One region of the Hahella chejuensis KCTC 2396 genome, then DNA from elsewhere that is predicted to be linked to it. Evidence: predicted binding sites of a transcription regulator. Region 1 holds the regulator's gene; each other region holds the start of a gene.

Region 1 (4,058 bases):
TATAAGATGTTGGAGCTTTCCGGCTGTATCATGACCAAACTGGATGAAGCGTTCAGTCTGGGTGAAGTGTTGAGCATGGCCATCCTGAACCGGCTTCCGGTCGCCTATGTCACCGACGGACAGAAAATACCCGATGACATTCATCCGGCGAAAGCGCATGCCCTGGTGGCGCGCGCGGACGCACTGTGGCGGCGGACCCGGCGGGAGACCGAACAAACTAATAATACCACTCGCTTCGCTGCGGAACTGGTGGTCTAAACTATTGAGTGCGGGGTCAATGCCGCGCCGTCTGATAACAGGAGATCTCTACCGGTATGAGCAAAGTACATCCGGTTCAAGTTATTGCAGTCACCGGAGGAAAGGGGGGTGTCGGCAAGAGCAATGTTTCCATAAATCTGTCTCTCGCGTTAGCGGATTTGGGACGTCGCGTGGTATTGCTGGATGCGGACCTCGGACTGGCCAATATTGATGTGTTGCTCGGCGTCACCGCCTCGCGCAATATCGGGGATGTGCTGGCGGGGGATTGCACCCTGCGGGAAGTGATGATCGAAGGGCCGGGGGGCATAAAAATCGTTCCGGCGTCCTCCGGCACCCAGCATCTGACTCATCTGTCTCCTCTGGAACATGCGGGCTTGATCAACGCCTTCAGCGACATCAGCGACGACCTGGACGTGCTGGTGATCGACACGGCGGCGGGCATCTCCGAACAAGTGCTCTCATTCGTGCGCGCGGCGCAGGAAGCCCTGGTGGTGGTGTGCGACGAACCCACCTCGATTACCGACGCTTATGCGGTCATCAAGCTGCTCAATAAGAACCACGATATGTACCGGTTCAGGGTGCTCGCCAACATGGTTCGCTCCGAGCAGGAAGGGCGGCATTTGTTCGGCAAATTATCCAAGGTCTCCGAACGCTTTTTGGAAGTTGCGCTACAATATGTAGGAAGCATTCCATTTGACGAAGCCGTACGCAAAGCGGTGCAACGGCAGCGTCCTGTATACGAAGCCTATCCACGCGCCAAAGCGTCCCTGGCGTTCCGCCAACTGGCGCAGAAAGTGGATAACTGGCCGTTGCCGACGGCGCCGAGAGGTAATTTGGAATTCTTTGTGGAGCGTCTGGTGCACAGTTAGACATGCGCCGGACTGAATGTGAGGGCTCGCCCGGAGGCTATATCCCGGGCGCTTGCGATGAGGCGTGATGGTTGCTGCGCCGGACATATCCTCAAACACCCATGAGAACGTTTTTGTTGAAATCATCCGGTTTATTGCAGGCCTTGCGCGCAAATTCATGTCATTGGCGAATACTTATATGATGTATAGCGAGACGCGGGCGGAGCGCGCCGACACTCTGGTCAGGCAATACGCGCCTCTGGTCAAGCGCATCGCGCATCACCTGATCGCCCGTCTGCCCGCCAGCGTGCAGGTGGAGGATCTGATTCAGGCGGGCATGATCGGATTGCTGGAGGCCGCGCAGAAATACGACGCCGGCAAAGGCGCCAAATTTGAAACCTATGCGGGCATCCGCATTCGCGGCGCCATGGTGGACGAAATCCGTAAAGGCGATTGGGTGCCGCGCTCTGTGCACCGCAACGCCCGCAATATCGCGGAAGCGATACACACTATTGAAGCCCGCACCGGTCGCGACGCGTCGGATGCGGAAGTGGCGGCGGAGCTGGGCGTACCTCTGGAGCAATACCACGCCAGCCTGCGCGACGCCAGTTCGGGGAAGCTGTTCAGTCTGGAAGAGTTGGGCTTTCACGGGGAGGGCGGCTCTGACGATGAAACGTTAACCGCCGATAACCCCCTCAGCGATATCGAACAAAACGCCTTTCTGGAAAAATTGAGCGCCGCGATAGACGGTTTGCCGGAACGGGAGAAGCTGGTGCTGTCTCTCTACTATGACGAAGAACTCAACCTCAAGGAAATAGGCCAGGTGCTCTCAGTCAGCGAGTCCCGGGTCAGTCAGATTCATTCTCAGGCGACCTTGCGACTGCGATCCCGTCTCTCAGACTGGAAAAACAGCTAAATCAAGCCATTGCCGGTGCAGGTTAATGTTTTTTCGAAATCAGCATCCTGCGGTCATGTTTTCTAAAACAACTTGTATCAAAAAACTGGATAGTACGGCGCGACCAGCTAGACTTACTCAGTAGAGTAATGAAATCAAAGGGTTTCCAGCGTCGCCATTGTGGAGGTTACATTGGACAAGAACATGAAAATCCTCGTTGTAGATGACTTTTCAACAATGAGGCGGATTATTAAAAACCTGCTTCGGGATTTGGGCTTCACCAATACCGATGAAGCGGATGACGGGTCCACCGCGCTGCCGATGTTAAAAACCGGGAAGTTTGATTTTCTGGTCACGGACTGGAATATGCCTGGAATGACGGGAATCGAATTACTCCAGGCTGTTCGCGCCGATGAGAGTCTGAAAAACCTGCCGGTGCTCATGGTGACGGCGGAAGCCAAACGGGATCAGATTGTCGCAGCGGCGCAGGCGGGTGTTAACGGGTATGTGGTGAAGCCGTTTACTGCGGCCGTGTTGAAGGAAAAGATAGAAAAAATCTTCGAGCGGATCGACTCCTAATAAAACCGCAGGAATTACTATGACCAATGAACAGCAGCCACCATCCTCCTCCCAAGAGGACATCGAGGCGCGCTTGAGCGAGCAGGCGGCGAGCTTGATGGAACACGTCAGCAAGGGGGACTTTGGCGAAGCGTTGCGGGTAATTTCCGACCTTAATGACACTCGGGACCGCACGCTGTACTACGAAGTGGGCAAGTTGACCCGTTCGTTGCACGAAGCCATACGCAATTTCAATATCGACATGGGCAACGTGAAGATGAATCAGCAGGAGGAAATGTCGAAGATCGCCGACGCCTCCGATCGTCTTTCCTATGTGGTCGATATGACCAACAAAGCCGCCAATAAAACCATGGATATGGTGGAAGCGAGTATGCCTGTGGCGGTGGAAATGAAGCAGGAGGCCCATGAACTCAAGGAAGCCTGGGCGCGGTTGCGGCGGCGGGAAATGGACCCTTCGGAATTCCGCGAGCTGTACAAGCGCATCGATAAGTTTCTGGTGGATCTGGCTGCTAACAGCGACAAGGTGTACACCAATCTGTCGGAAATACTATTGGCTCAGGACTTTCAGGATCTTACCGGACAGGTCATCAACAAGGTCACCGGTCTGGTCAGGGAAGTGGAGGTGAATCTGGTCAAACTGGTCGCCATGGCGGGCAAGGTTGACCGCATAACAGGCATTCAGCACGAGCTGAGAGCCGAAGAAGAATCGATTACAAAAGGGCACGGCCCGCAGATCCAGACCGAAGGACGCTCAGATGTCGTCGCCAGCCAGGACGACGTGGACGACCTTCTTTCCAGCCTTGGTTTCTGAGGAGCACATGAATGGGGTTTGAAGCGGACGAAGAAATCCTGCAGGACTTTCTAGTCGAAGCGGGAGAAATTCTTGAACAGCTCTCAGAGCAGTTGGTGGAACTGGAGCAGAACCCGGACGACCGCGATCTGCTGAACGCCATTTTCCGTGGGTTTCACACCGTCAAAGGCGGCGCCGGTTTCCTTCAGTTGGACGCCTTGGTGGAATGCTGTCACGTGGCGGAAAACGTCTTCGACCTGTTGCGTAACGGTCAGCTCAGCGTCGACTCCGAATTGATGGATGTCGTGTTGCAGGCGCTGGACGCGGTCAACGAAATGTTTTCCCAAGTGAAGATGCGGGAAGAGTTGACCCCCGCCGCTCCCGAACTCATGGCCGCCCTGGAGCGGCTGGCCAGCGGCGAATCCGCCTCTGTGGCGGAAGAGGCTGAAGAGCCCGCCGAAGAACCCATTGAAGAGCGCGAAGAAGCCGCTGAGGAAGCTGAAGCCCCTGTAGCGTCCTCGGAAGGCGATATCACCGACGACGAATTCGAGAATCTGCTTAACGCCCTGGATGATGAAGAAGGCGGAGAGAAAGCGGAGGCGAGCGAATCGAAAGACGAAGGCGACGAAATCACGGAAGACGAATTCGAAAAACTGCTGGATCAACTGCATGGTCCCGGCAAATTCAG
Region 2 (4,058 bases), 360 kb from region 1:
TTCATCCTGCTGCAAGTTGCGCGCCAGCTTGAGCGCCAAGTCATCAGGAATCTGCCTCACTACTTCTTTTGTGGTTCTGTCCAAAACAGTAATGACCGTTCTTCCCGAATCCTCATCCAGTTCGAACTGCAGGTCGCGTTGCACAGATTGAACGTACTCGTTCAACTTCGTCACCGCTTCCCTCAGCTCCTGGCTCTGCTCCCTTACCAACTGTTGCTTCTGCTTGTCAGCGATATCGTTGCTGGGTTGGGCTGCGGCGCTCTGCTTCGCAGCCTGCGTATCAGGCGTAGACGTGGCTACCCCGGACTTAACCTTAGGTTCAATCGGAGGTGACGACGTCGCGGACTGAGCAGCCGGCAAACTCACGGGCTTCGTGACCGCCGACATACTCAGTTCATTAGTCTTAACGTCATTCATATCTCACCTCTTAGCATGTCTTAACGCTTAAACCGGCCGGAAGAGATCATCCGGCCGGTATGTCACGTTAGTTCACTCCGTTACTGCAGGAGCGACAAGACTTGCTGGGGTCTTGCATTTGCCTGCGCCAATATTGAGATACCGGCCTGTTGCAGTACCTGCGCCCTTGACAACGCCGCAGTCTCGGATGCGAAGTCTGCGTCCCTGATCCGGCTGTTGGCGGAGTTCAGGTTCTCGTTGTTCACTTCCAGGTTCGCAATCGTGTTCTGGAAGCGGTTCTGGATGGCGCCCAGTTCCGCCTGTTTGGACGTTACAGTCTGCAATGCGTTATCCACCGCTTTCAGGGCTGACTCAGCGCCAGCTACCGTCGAGATGTCCACATCTTGCAGCAGAGAGCCGCTTTCGGCGCCGCCGAATGTGCCGATTCTCAAACCTGCTTTCGCCAGACCGGCGGAGTTGGTGTTGGATTCAACATCTATTTGACCGCCAGACAACAGAGTCACAGAGCTGACAAAGGTCGTGGTGGTGATGCTGGCCATCGCTGTGGCGCCGCTGATGTCGATGTTACGACCGTCCGCAGCCACCAGAGTGAAGGAGTCAGAGTCCAGTACTTCCGCAGTCACGCCAGTCTGGCCGGATTTCTGATTGATCGCGTCAATGATCGCCGCCTGCTTCACAGCAACATCGTCAGTGGTGCTGAAGCTCGCGGTGATGGACACGCCGTTAACCGTGATTGTGGCGGAGGCTGTCGTGGTCGTCAGGTTGCCTGAGTTCACGCGGTTTTCGTTAGCCAGCGCAGTGACGCCAGTCTGATCAGAGGCGCGGTTGATCGCAGCCGCTTTCGCGATGGCGCTACCGTCCGCATTCGCAGTGGAGGCCGTGTCGTCAGTGGTCAAGCTGGGTCCGATAGCCACGTTGTTGATGACGATGTCGCCAGTCACCAGAGCAGTGGTAGAACCGTTATCGCTCACAATACCCGCGTTATTTCCGCTGAATGAGCCCACTTCAAAACCGGCGTTATCGATGTTGCCTGTAGTCGTAGTCAGTGCAATGTCGCTGCCGTCGTCGCTTGAAAGCGAGTAGGTGCCGACATAGGCGTTACCCAGGGAGCTTGCAGCGGCCAGACCAAAGGTGGCCAAGGTGTTGCTCGTAGTTTCAGTCAATACGATGTTACGACCGTCGTCGGCCACCAGAGAGATACCCTTGGCGGTGTCGCCGTCGAAGACCGCACGCACGCCAGTGGCGCCGGATTTCTCGTTAATAGCGTCTGCTGTCGCTTGCAGGTTCTGCTCGACAGTCAAGGTGGTGCCTTTACTCAGACTGATGCTGACCCCGTTCAGGTTCAAGGACACGTTCGCCGCAGTTGCGTCGGCGGTCGTGGTGCCGGCGACATAGTTTGCATCGACAGAAGCGGTGACGCCGGTCTGATCGGCGACGTCATTAATGGCCGCCGCCTTGGCAATGGCGCTGGAAGCGGCATGGCTGGTGGAAGCCGTGTCGTCAGTACCCACAGAAGCGCCCACAGAGATACCGTTGATAACGATGTCCCCTGCAACCATTTCGTTGCCGGTGCTGCCTACAACCAGAGCGGTTGTAGTCGTTCTGCTGGAAATACCGCTGGTGTCCGCCGTTCCCAAAGTGCTGGTATCCAGCTTGGAAATGGACACGTTAATAGTGTTCCCCAAATTGGCGCCGGTTTGGAAAACGGAGTTCTGGAAAGAACCGTCAAGCAGTTTCTTACCGTTGAAGTTGGTCGTCTCAGCGATGTTTTCAATCTCGCTGATCAGCTGATCAACCTCTTCCTGCAAGGCTTCACGGTCGATAGTTGAGTTAGTGTCGTTCGCAGATTGCAGTGACAGTTCACGAATACGCTGTAAGCTGTCTTTCATTGAACTCAAGGCGCCTTCTGCTGTCTGCGCCAACGAGATCGCGTCCCCCGCATTACGAACCGCGACGTTGGTGCCGCGAATCTGAGCGTCGAAACGTGTTGAAATCGCCAGACCTGCCGCGTCATCTTTTGCGCTGTTGATGCGGAGACCCGAGGAAAGCCGCTGCAGCGCCGTATCCCCTGACCGCTGTGAAGCGTTCAGGTTACGCTGCGCATTCAACGACGCAATGTTGGTATTAATTATTTGAGGCATATTTGCTTCTCCTGTAACCCTTCTCACTCGGTTAAGAGGTTCTCGCTTCTACACAGCAGGGCCGGTCGAACTGCGCTAACCCGTTGTCCTTAGTAACGGCTTCAGGAGAAGATTCTTTAGTTAATTTTCGCCTGCTCTTTGTAATGAAATGTAAGCCTTAAGCCCATGACATCACGCTCACGAAAAGTCATCGGGATCGTTGATCGAGCGACGCACCCAGGGGTCCGTTGCAAGGTCGAATTTTTTGTACATAACCTGAAGAAAATGTTTATGCACATCAAGAAGAAAGCGCAGCATTGTATGTCTCCATTCCTCCATGAAGGTCAACCTCTCTGCATCATTCTGAATAGCCAGCGCATGCGCGAAACCGATATAAAGAAAATGTCTGATAGAGCCCCGTAACAGAAAATAAAATTCTTTCGCTTTGGTTTGCACCCGATCTTCCATGTATGTGTTGATGCGGTTACAGACTCTGTTCATTTCATCCTTGCTGGTAATAGGCGCCTGCAGAAATGTGGAAACATCGTCGCTGAACTGCCCGAATAAGACATTTAAGCGGTCTCGCTTCTTCTCCAGCACGTCTACTGGTATTTTTTCGTGCTGCGACGCGTAGAGGTAATCCACCACCTTCTGCTTCTTGTCGCTGCTCGCGCTGAGCGCCGTCAGGGAGAGCGGCAAAGGTCCAGGCGCCACCCACTCAGCGCCCTCAATCTTGGCCCCATGAGAGAAGTTGTAGACTTTTCCGCGCTCTGGGTAGTCGCGCAGGCTGTTTTCCGCTTTGCGTTTGGCGGCGAAATATTGCGGGGACGTCAAAACGGAGCCGCCGTCAACGCCCTCCACCTGAAACACATGCTGGCCGTCGTAATCCACGCTGCGCTTGAACGCTTCATGGGCGTCGTCGTCATAATAGATCGAGCTTTGCGCATGGTGATGGCGTCTGTCCGTGAAGCCAAAGTCCATTCCAAACAATAATATGTTCTTGAATCCGTAGTGCAGCGCCCAAGCCAGTCCGAGGTTCGTGCAAGTGGGCGTCCCGCCGCGAATGATCTGTCCGTGTTCGGAAAACATGGTCGCCAGCCCGCACTCTTCCTTGATGTAGGCGCGCCGCTCGCCAAACAACTGATAAACGACCGGGCTGATGTGAATAGGCGCGATAACCTTTATCGAGTTCAGGTACTCAGGGTCTTTCAGGCGCTCCAACTGCCCCACGACATACTGATAGTCAGACTCAAGCTCTACATGTATATCCGGTCTGATTCCCATGGGGTGCAACGCAGTAATGGATGATCCGCATGAAATGATCAGCGCGCCGCGTTGCTGCATCTCCCGCAACTGGTCGATGCGAAGATCCAAAGAAGGGCCCGCCCCGACGATACACACAGGCACGTCGGTAATGTCATTGACGGGCGGCGGCAATAGTTCAACACCGCTATAAATGTTGTGCGCCGCCTGATTGAGCTGATTGACTTCATCGTCGTAATTGCCCCAGGAAACCAGGAA
Region 3 (4,058 bases), 180 kb from region 1:
TAGCCGTTATAAATCAGTTCCGCGTACTTCGGCATCAGGCTGTCTTTCAGGTGAGCCAGCTCTTTGTCCAAAGTAATGGACTCAATGGCGCGATGGGCGCGCAACATGATGGTTCCCCCTGGCGTTTCATAACAGCCGCGAGACTTCATCCCCACATAGCGGTTCTCAACGATATCCAGACGTCCCACGCCATTGACGCCGCCAACCTTGTTTAATCTCTCAATGACTTCATGCGGAGCCAGGGCTTCGCCGTCAATAGCGACGATATCGCCATTTTGATAGGTCAATTCCAGATAGGTGGCCTGATCCGGCGCAGCTTCCGGAGATACAGACCAGCGCCACATATCTTCTTCCGCTTCCTCCCAGGGATCTTCCAGAATGCCGCCCTCATAGGAAATGTGCAGCAAGTTAGCGTCCATGGAGTAAGGAGATTTGCCTTTCTTTTTTTCCACCGCGATGTCATGCGTATCGCAATAGGTCAGCAGTTTCTCTCTTGAGGTCAGATCCCACTCACGCCAGGGCGCTATCACTTTAATGCCCGGCTTCAATGCATAGGCGCCCAGCTCGAAGCGCACTTGGTCGTTGCCTTTACCTGTAGCTCCATGAGAAATGGCGTCGGCGCCAGTCTCATTGGCGATTTCCACCAAACGTTTGGCGATCAGGGGACGCGCGATGGAGGTGCCCAACAGGTACTCGCCTTCATAAATGGTATTGGCGCGGAACATTGGAAAAACAAAGTCACGTGCGAACTCTTCGCGCAGGTCTTCAATGAAAATCTGTTTGACGCCGAGTTTCTCAGCCTTGGCGCGAGCGGGCTCAACTTCTTCGCCCTGACCGATATCAGCAGTAAAGGTCACCACTTCACAGTCATAGTTTTCTTGCAGCCACTTAACGATTACCGAGGTGTCCAACCCGCCGGAATAGGCGAGTACGACTTTGTTGACCTTAGACATGACGATGCTCCCAAGAGATTACGAAAGGCGGTTATTCTAGGCCCTTCGTACAAAGTTTTCTATGGCTGAGCAAAGGCGCGTGCGTCTCATCGCCAGGGCGGAGACGCATAATGGAGAGACTCGCTTGAGAACAGACCTGATTACAATTCTTCTTCCATTGAGATATCCAACAGATCCTCTTTGGCTGGCGGCTGCGTTCCCCTTTCCAGACGCACAGTCGCGCGGCGGTTGCGCGCCAGATTCTTGGGACCGGCATTCTGAACCACCGGATACCGCTCGCCATGATAGCGAGTGGTGATTTTTTCCGACGCCACGCCCTTATCCATCAGATAGGCGGTCACCGCTTCCGCGCGATCTTTGGATAGTCTGCGGTTATAGATTCTACGTCCTGTGGAATCCGTGTGCCCGTCGACAAAGATCGCCGTCACAGAAGGGTCCGCCTTCACGTACAAGACCACCTTGTCCAACTCTCTTTTATCCTGATCCGTCAGCACAGACTCATCCAATTTGAAAAATACCGCCGTCCGCTCAACCTGACGAAAATTCACGGGCAGCAGACCTGATACACAAGACAGATAGTCCTCGTAATACCTGGCGAAGTTAATGGAGGAGACCTCCACTCTGACCGTGTCGTCGTTAAAGCGGGCGCGACGCGTAAAGGTCGGCATCATCCCTTCCAGCAGGCTATCCATCATTTGCGATGCCTTTGGATTGTCCACGCTGATCGGATGCGGCTTGTCCAAAACCGCCACATACCCCAAATCCCGGACGCCGACTCCAGGACGCCAACGGGGCGCTTCAAGCACCAGAGCCGCCTCCCCTTCCCTCATGGGGTTGCGGGCGGTATCGAGATAAAACCTCAATGCTTCGCCCGCTTCATGATAGAACACAGCCCTACCATACTGCGGAATGTTGTGCGTCAACGCGCACTCAAATATGGAAGAGGACAAGTACCACTGGCTTTTCTCGATACCTGCGGAGAAAGTCGCGGCTTGACTGGATGCAGCCCAGGAGAGGGCGATGACGGAGGCGATTGTTAGTTTGCGCACAATAATCCCACTAACACTGTGATCACAACATACGTTAACGATATTATCGGCCTGGCGCGGGAATTCTTTACCCTGAATCCTGTTCCGTTCTGGTATACTTGCGTGCAGTTTTGTAACCCTGCTTTTCTGCATTGCCCTGGCGGTTGATACCCTATGTCCGACTTAGTCATTACCCGGCCCGATGATTGGCACCTTCACCTGCGCGACGGCGACGCCCTTGCGACAACAGTACCCGCGACAGCGCGCCTGTTTTCCCGCGCTATCGTCATGCCCAATCTGGTTCCTCCAGTCACCCACACAGCGCAGGCGGAAGCCTATCGCCATCGCATCCTGAGCCATGTTCCGGCAGGTGCGGCATTCGATCCACTGATGACGCTTTATCTGACCAACAACACCTCTCCAGAAGAAATTGTCGCCGCCAGACAGAGTGGAATCGTTTATGGCTGCAAGCTTTATCCCGCAGGCGCGACCACCAATTCCGATGCGGGCGTTACCGATGTCGCCAATGTCTTCTCCGTATTGGAGAAAATGAGTGATATGGGCATGCCGTTATTAATTCACGGCGAGGTAGTGCAGGCGGACGTGGATATTTTCGACCGGGAGAAACGTTTCATCGACGAAACGCTAACGCCCCTAACCGAACGCTTCCCGAACTTAAAAATTGTACTAGAGCACATCACCACCCGGGACGCTGTTGAGTTTGTAAATCAGGCAGGCTCAAATGTCGGCGCTACGATTACTGCGCACCACCTGCTCTACAATCGCAACCACATGCTGGTTGGCGGCATTCGACCGCACTTCTACTGCCTGCCCATCCTGAAGCGATCAGAGCATCAACTTGCTTTGCGCGACGCCGCCGCTTCCGGCAGCGATAGATTTTTTCTGGGCACAGATTCCGCCCCGCACCCCAAAGAAAAGAAAGAAGCGGCTTGCGGCTGCGCCGGCTGCTTCACCGCACCCTCCGCGCTGGAGTTATATGCGGAAGCCTTCGATGAACTGGGCGCACTGGACAAACTGGAAGGTTTCGCCAGTCTGCACGGCCCGACGTTTTACGGCCTGCCCATCAATAGCGGCAAAGTACGCTTGAGTAAACAGGAGTGGACGATGCCGGCCAGTATGGCGCTGGGCGACTCATCGATAGTTCCCTTTCGCGCGGGAGAGACTATTCGCTGGAAAGCTGAGCTGCTCTGACGCAGCTCCTCGCGCGCGCCTGTCGCGCAAAACCTTTATTTCTCATAACAGTACAGCCGTGGCGGGAGTCGTTCGCCACCCCAACCAAAAGTAGATAACCAGTGTCTGAATCGCAAAACCGCCCCAAATCCCCTCTCGCCAGACGTTTCCGCGGCTTTCTGCCTGTTGTGGTGGATGTCGAGACCGCCGGCTTTAACTCCAAGACCGATGCGCTGTTGGAGGTCTCCGCCGTCATTATCAGCATGGAGGATGACGGGATGCTCTATCCCGAGCCGCCAGTCAGCTTCAATGTAGAGCCCTTCGCCGGGGCCAACATCGAACAGGCGGCGCTGGAGTTCACAGGCATCGACCCATTCAACCCTTTGCGCGACGCAAAGCCCGAAGCCGATGCTTTAAACGAGTTGTTCCGCCCTATTCGCAAGTCCGTGAAGTCCAACGGTTGCAATCGTGCGATCCTGGTCGGCCATAACGCCACTTTCGATCATTCGTTCCTGTTCGCCGCCGCCGAGAGAGGAGACGTGAAACGCAATCCGTTTCACCCGTTTTCCACATTCGACACAGCGACATTGGCCGCACTGGCCTATGGACATACCGTATTATCCAGAGCTTGTCAGTTGGCGGGTATACCCTTCGACAACAAAGAAGCGCACTCCGCAGAATATGACGCGATGAAAACGGCGGAGTTATTCTGTTCAATCGTGAATCGCTGGAAAGAACTAGGGGGATGGACCACCGATCAGCAGGACTACGCAGACTGATCTTTGACCGCCCCGCATTCTCATCGTGTCTAGTCCCAGAATGAGTCAACTCTATTCAGAACAGGCCATAGACACAAAAAAGGCCGCAAAAGCGGCCTTTTTCGTTA
Region 4 (4,058 bases), 470 kb from region 1:
TCAAGGAGGGATCATTTTTACAGTTGGTAGTCAGTGTGTAGCCATCCATTTCCGGCATCTCCACATCTGAAATCATCAGACTGAGATGGTCGTCGATACGGCTACCGTCGGCGACCAGCGAGCGAAGATAGTCGAGGGCCTGGCGGCCGTCATTTTTAGTGACCACCTCCACGCCTACCGCATCCATACAATGAACGATCTGGCGCCGCGCGACAGTGGAATCATCCACTACCAGCACTTTGTGCTCTATTGCTTTGGCCGCCAGTTCCTTATCGATGAATTCATCCGCGACGGTATCCCGTGTCGGAGAGACTTCGGCGAGAATCTTCTCCACATCAATGACTTCAATCAGCTTGTTTTCCAGGCGAGTCACCGCCGTCAAATAATTGTCTTTGCCCGCCCCTTTTGGCGGCGGATGCATATCTTCCCAATTCATATTGACGATACGCTCCACCCCGGATACGAGAAAGCCCTGCGTTTTGCGATTGTATTCCGTGATGATGACGAAGCAGTTATTGACGTCTTTCTCGGGAACAGGCATTTGACCTGTGGCCATTCCCATGTCGAGTATAGGGATGGTTTCACCACGAATATGGGCCACTCCCCTGACCACAGGATGTCGTTTAGGCATCATTGTCAGCTTCGGGCATTGCAGGACTTCCTTAACCTTGAAAACGTTGATTCCGTAAATCTGCTCACCCTGCAGCCGAAACAGGAGCAACTCCAGGCGGTTCTGTCCGACTAACTGAGTACGTTGGTTTACGCTGTCTAATACCCCGGCCATAAAGGGCGCTCCGCTGTTTGTTGTAGATTACCGAACTATCGGATCGGGGCGCTGACGAGATGGCGCCCCGCATGAGCTCGCCAGCCCGGCACAGACTTTGCGTGCCTTGTCGCACACCGTCATTTTATTGGCGACGCGCAAGCGGCTACCCGGTAGCTAAGTAAAGCATAGGACAAAAAATGAAAATACGCATAACCGGCTTGATGTATATCGGCATTCTCGTTTTTTCAGCCCCGGCCTTATGCAATTCCATTCCGGTCTGGCGGCAACAAACTTCCGTTGCAGTAGAAGAGTTTATGATGCGATTTGCCGCGGCGGCGGCTGAACAGCTTCAGGAGCGGGTTGTCTATGAGGTTTCCGAGCCTGACTCCCGTCTTAACTTCTCTCCCTGCGAGCAAACGCCGGCCGTCAGGGAAGCCAGCTCCAATGGCGGTCGACTGACGCTGAAGGTAAGCTGCGAGTCCCCCAGCCCGTGGCAGATATACGTGCCCGTGCAAATGGAGCGGTACAGACAAATCGTGACAATAAAATCCGCCGTGCCGCGGGATTACGCCCTGGCGCCGGAAGACCTGGAAACCAAAGAGTTGAATATCATCGACTTACGCTACGGTTTCTATACGAACGCAGAGGATGTGGTCGGCATGATCACGCGTCGCCCCGTCAACGCAGGTTCCGCGCCCTATCCAAATATGCTGGAAGCGCCTAAACTTATTAATAAAGGCGACATGGTGGTGATAGAAGCGGCCACCCACCACTTCAGCGTGAAAATGCCGGGGGTCGCCATGGCGGATGGCAGACGCGGCCAACAGATTATGGTCAAGAATAGCTCCAGTAACCGTATGGTGCGTGCGGAAGTCATAGGTTCAGGTCACGTCAGAACGCCCTTGTGACCATACAGGCTGCACTGCTTCCGGTAGCATGGCGGCGTTGACAAAATAATTCTAAAAATCTCGCTAAAGTTTCTCCGCATTGAGCCGATAAATTAGGTAATTAAAGTTTTTAAGAGAGTAAGGCCATGAATATCAAGGGTGTCGGTTCACCTCCCGTGAACGATATCAAGTCCCGGGAAAATCTGCAGAAGACTGAGAAAGTCGATGTGGATGCCGGGAAAAATGCGGCGGCTCCCGAAAAAAGCGGAGATTCCGGGGACAAAGTCGTCCTCAGCTCGCAGGCTCAGAACATCAGGAAAGTCGAACAGCAACTGGCGAAATTACCCGACGTGGATAACGAACGGGTGGAGAAGATCAAGAAAGCGCTGGCCGACGGGTCCTACCAGATCAATTCACGCAGTGTGGCAGAGAAATTGCTTAATTTTGAGCAAGACTTCTGATAACACTGTGAGGGCGCCATGTCCGCCGATCTGAAAGTATTTATTGATCTGCTTAAACAGGATCTACAAACTCTCTCTCAACTTGAAGATGTGCTGCAGCAGGAACGCGACTCTCTGGAGCAAAGCGATATTGAAACGCTGCAGCGCATCATCGAAAGCAAACTCCCCCTCCTGCAACAAATTGAAAGCCACGCGCGCGCTCGCATGCAGTGGGTCAGCCAAACCGGCCTGTCTATAGACCGCTTTCTCTCTCTGCTGAAGGAAAAAGCGCCTCCTGTAATGAAGCTGTACCGACAGTGCGAAAGCTGCCTCGCCAACATACACAAGCTGAATGAGGTCAATGGACGCATTATCGCCCGTTCACAGCAGCGCACGACCAAGATGATGCAGATTATTCGCGGCCAATCCCAACACATGCAGTTGTATGGCAAGAACGGCGCAGAGAAAAGCGTTGGCGAAGGCCAGGCCATCGCACAGGCGTAGCTTTTCGGACGCAAAAAAGGCCGCAAACGGCGCGGCCTGAAACAACATCGTCCAAGGGAAAGGTCCGCAACTGGCGGAGCGCTCTAACTACCTCGCCCGCCGTGCGGAGGAACCGTCAACTCAGTAGGGTTTCACCACGATATACGAGTTATCGCTGAACTCGATCCCTTCCAAATGAATACTGCCCATGGTGGGACCATCCGCCGATACCCCCATCGGCCGAATATTGTTGAAACTGACCCGCTCGATATGATTCGGAAGCGTCACGTTCATGCCGCCGTCTTCATTAAACAACGGTTTGATGCGGGAGGGATCGATTTGCACGCCAACCACTTCAACTTCAGCGTCTAAAACGTTGGTGATTGGAAGTAATAATTTTCCGAGTGATCCCAGTACCTGAACCCCGTCCAGCCCAGGCAATTCATCAGGATTATCGGAGTTCTGACCTTCCAGTTGGGCCTTCGCAGCCATGTTGTAAAATTGCTGGAACTCTTCAGTGAAGCCTTGAGCGCCGACATTGCTCATCTCACTCTCATCCAGCGCCTGCAGCCCCGACATATTTTGATAAAAGGTTTCGGAGGCTACCGGTGAAGATTGATTATCGGATTGGGAGGCGGCGAACGCCACCATGGGCTGGAAAGGCGCCACGGCCATAGCGACGAACGCCGCGGCGTAGCGATACCGGCTTTGGCGCCGGAGGGTACGCTGCAGCTCCTTATTGGTTATCCAGCCAAAATCTACTAACAATTCGCCAAGGCGTTGACCATTAACCGTCTGCGCCGTTAATGCTTCGTTAAGCTGACCTTCGGTAATGTATCCCCGGTTCACCAGGAGGCGACCTAGACGGGATCTTTCAATAGCTTGCTGCTGAGTCGCCATGACTATCACTCCTTTTTTATTGAGAGTAGCCCTTTAATAATGGAAAGATGTTTAAAAGTTGTACACCTGAGATAGGTTAATTTTTGTATGGGTTTTGCTATCGCTTACAACTAATCGTTAGCGGCGAAAGTCGCGCCCACTCTCGCTATATCGCCTAGATGACTGAAACTTTTAAGGAATTTCCAATAATTTGTCGCTTATAACGCTGGCGGTAAAAGCATGGTTGGTTACACTTTTATAGAAGAGCCGGTTTTCAATACCTGAGACACTTGCAGCAACCACACCCCAGGGGGCGGATTTGTCATTACCGAACAGTCACCAGGATATGTCCGCAGACACCGCGACCTACGTTCGCAGGTTGCTGGACAACGGCATGCATGGACTGCAATTCGAGGGCGAACTGGAAAGCGAGTTTGAGCGTTATCACTTAAACCGTTACCTGCACCTGAACCGGGTTTACCCTCTATTGGGCGCCCTGGTGCTGGTTTTCTTCATATTCGCCGATCATTTGGTTATTCCCGATTTATTTGAGCAAACCCTGCAGATTCGTGCGGCGGACGCACTCGGCGTCATTCTGGTGAC

Evidence for each region. Region 1 encodes FliA, which starts transcription of late flagellar genes. Its sites were predicted from a motif close to CTAAAGTTNNNNNNNNNNCNGCCGATA; they were not measured.
Region 2: a site for FliA is predicted at 2,652-2,678, ahead of HCH_RS35050 (flagellin). Genes of this name have one in related genera too.
Region 3: a site for FliA is predicted at 2,047-2,073, ahead of HCH_RS22425 (flagellar protein MotY). Genes of this name have one in related genera too.
Region 4: a site for FliA is predicted at 1,738-1,764, ahead of flgM (flagellar biosynthesis anti-sigma factor FlgM). Genes of this name have one in related genera too.

What each region holds. Positions count from the first base shown of each region.
Region 1 is NC_007645.1:5,316,728-5,320,785, reverse strand. It holds gene flhF (flagellar biosynthesis protein FlhF) at 1-258, shown strand, start outside; gene HCH_RS23210 (MinD/ParA family protein) at 315-1,127, shown strand; gene HCH_RS23205 (RNA polymerase sigma factor FliA) at 1,285-2,022, shown strand; gene cheY (chemotaxis response regulator CheY) at 2,194-2,580, shown strand; gene HCH_RS23195 (protein phosphatase CheZ) at 2,600-3,391, shown strand; gene HCH_RS23190 (chemotaxis protein CheA) at 3,403-4,058, shown strand, end outside.
Region 2 is NC_007645.1:4,960,089-4,964,146, forward strand. It holds gene HCH_RS21620 (flagellar protein FlaG) at 1-417, opposite strand, end outside; gene HCH_RS35050 (flagellin) at 498-2,558, opposite strand; gene HCH_RS21630 (motility associated factor glycosyltransferase family protein) at 2,736-4,058, opposite strand, start outside.
Region 3 is NC_007645.1:5,132,709-5,136,766, forward strand. It holds gene HCH_RS22420 (argininosuccinate synthase) at 1-953, opposite strand, end outside; gene HCH_RS22425 (flagellar protein MotY) at 1,094-2,002, opposite strand; gene pyrC (dihydroorotase) at 2,156-3,193, shown strand; gene rnt (ribonuclease T) at 3,295-3,951, shown strand.
Region 4 is NC_007645.1:4,848,180-4,852,237, forward strand. It holds gene HCH_RS21155 (chemotaxis protein CheV) at 1-784, opposite strand, end outside; gene flgA (flagellar basal body P-ring formation chaperone FlgA) at 1,081-1,674, shown strand; gene flgM (flagellar biosynthesis anti-sigma factor FlgM) at 1,800-2,114, shown strand; gene HCH_RS21170 (flagella synthesis protein FlgN) at 2,133-2,597, shown strand; gene HCH_RS21175 (hypothetical protein) at 2,718-3,476, opposite strand; gene HCH_RS32630 (GGDEF domain-containing protein) at 3,775-4,058, shown strand, end outside.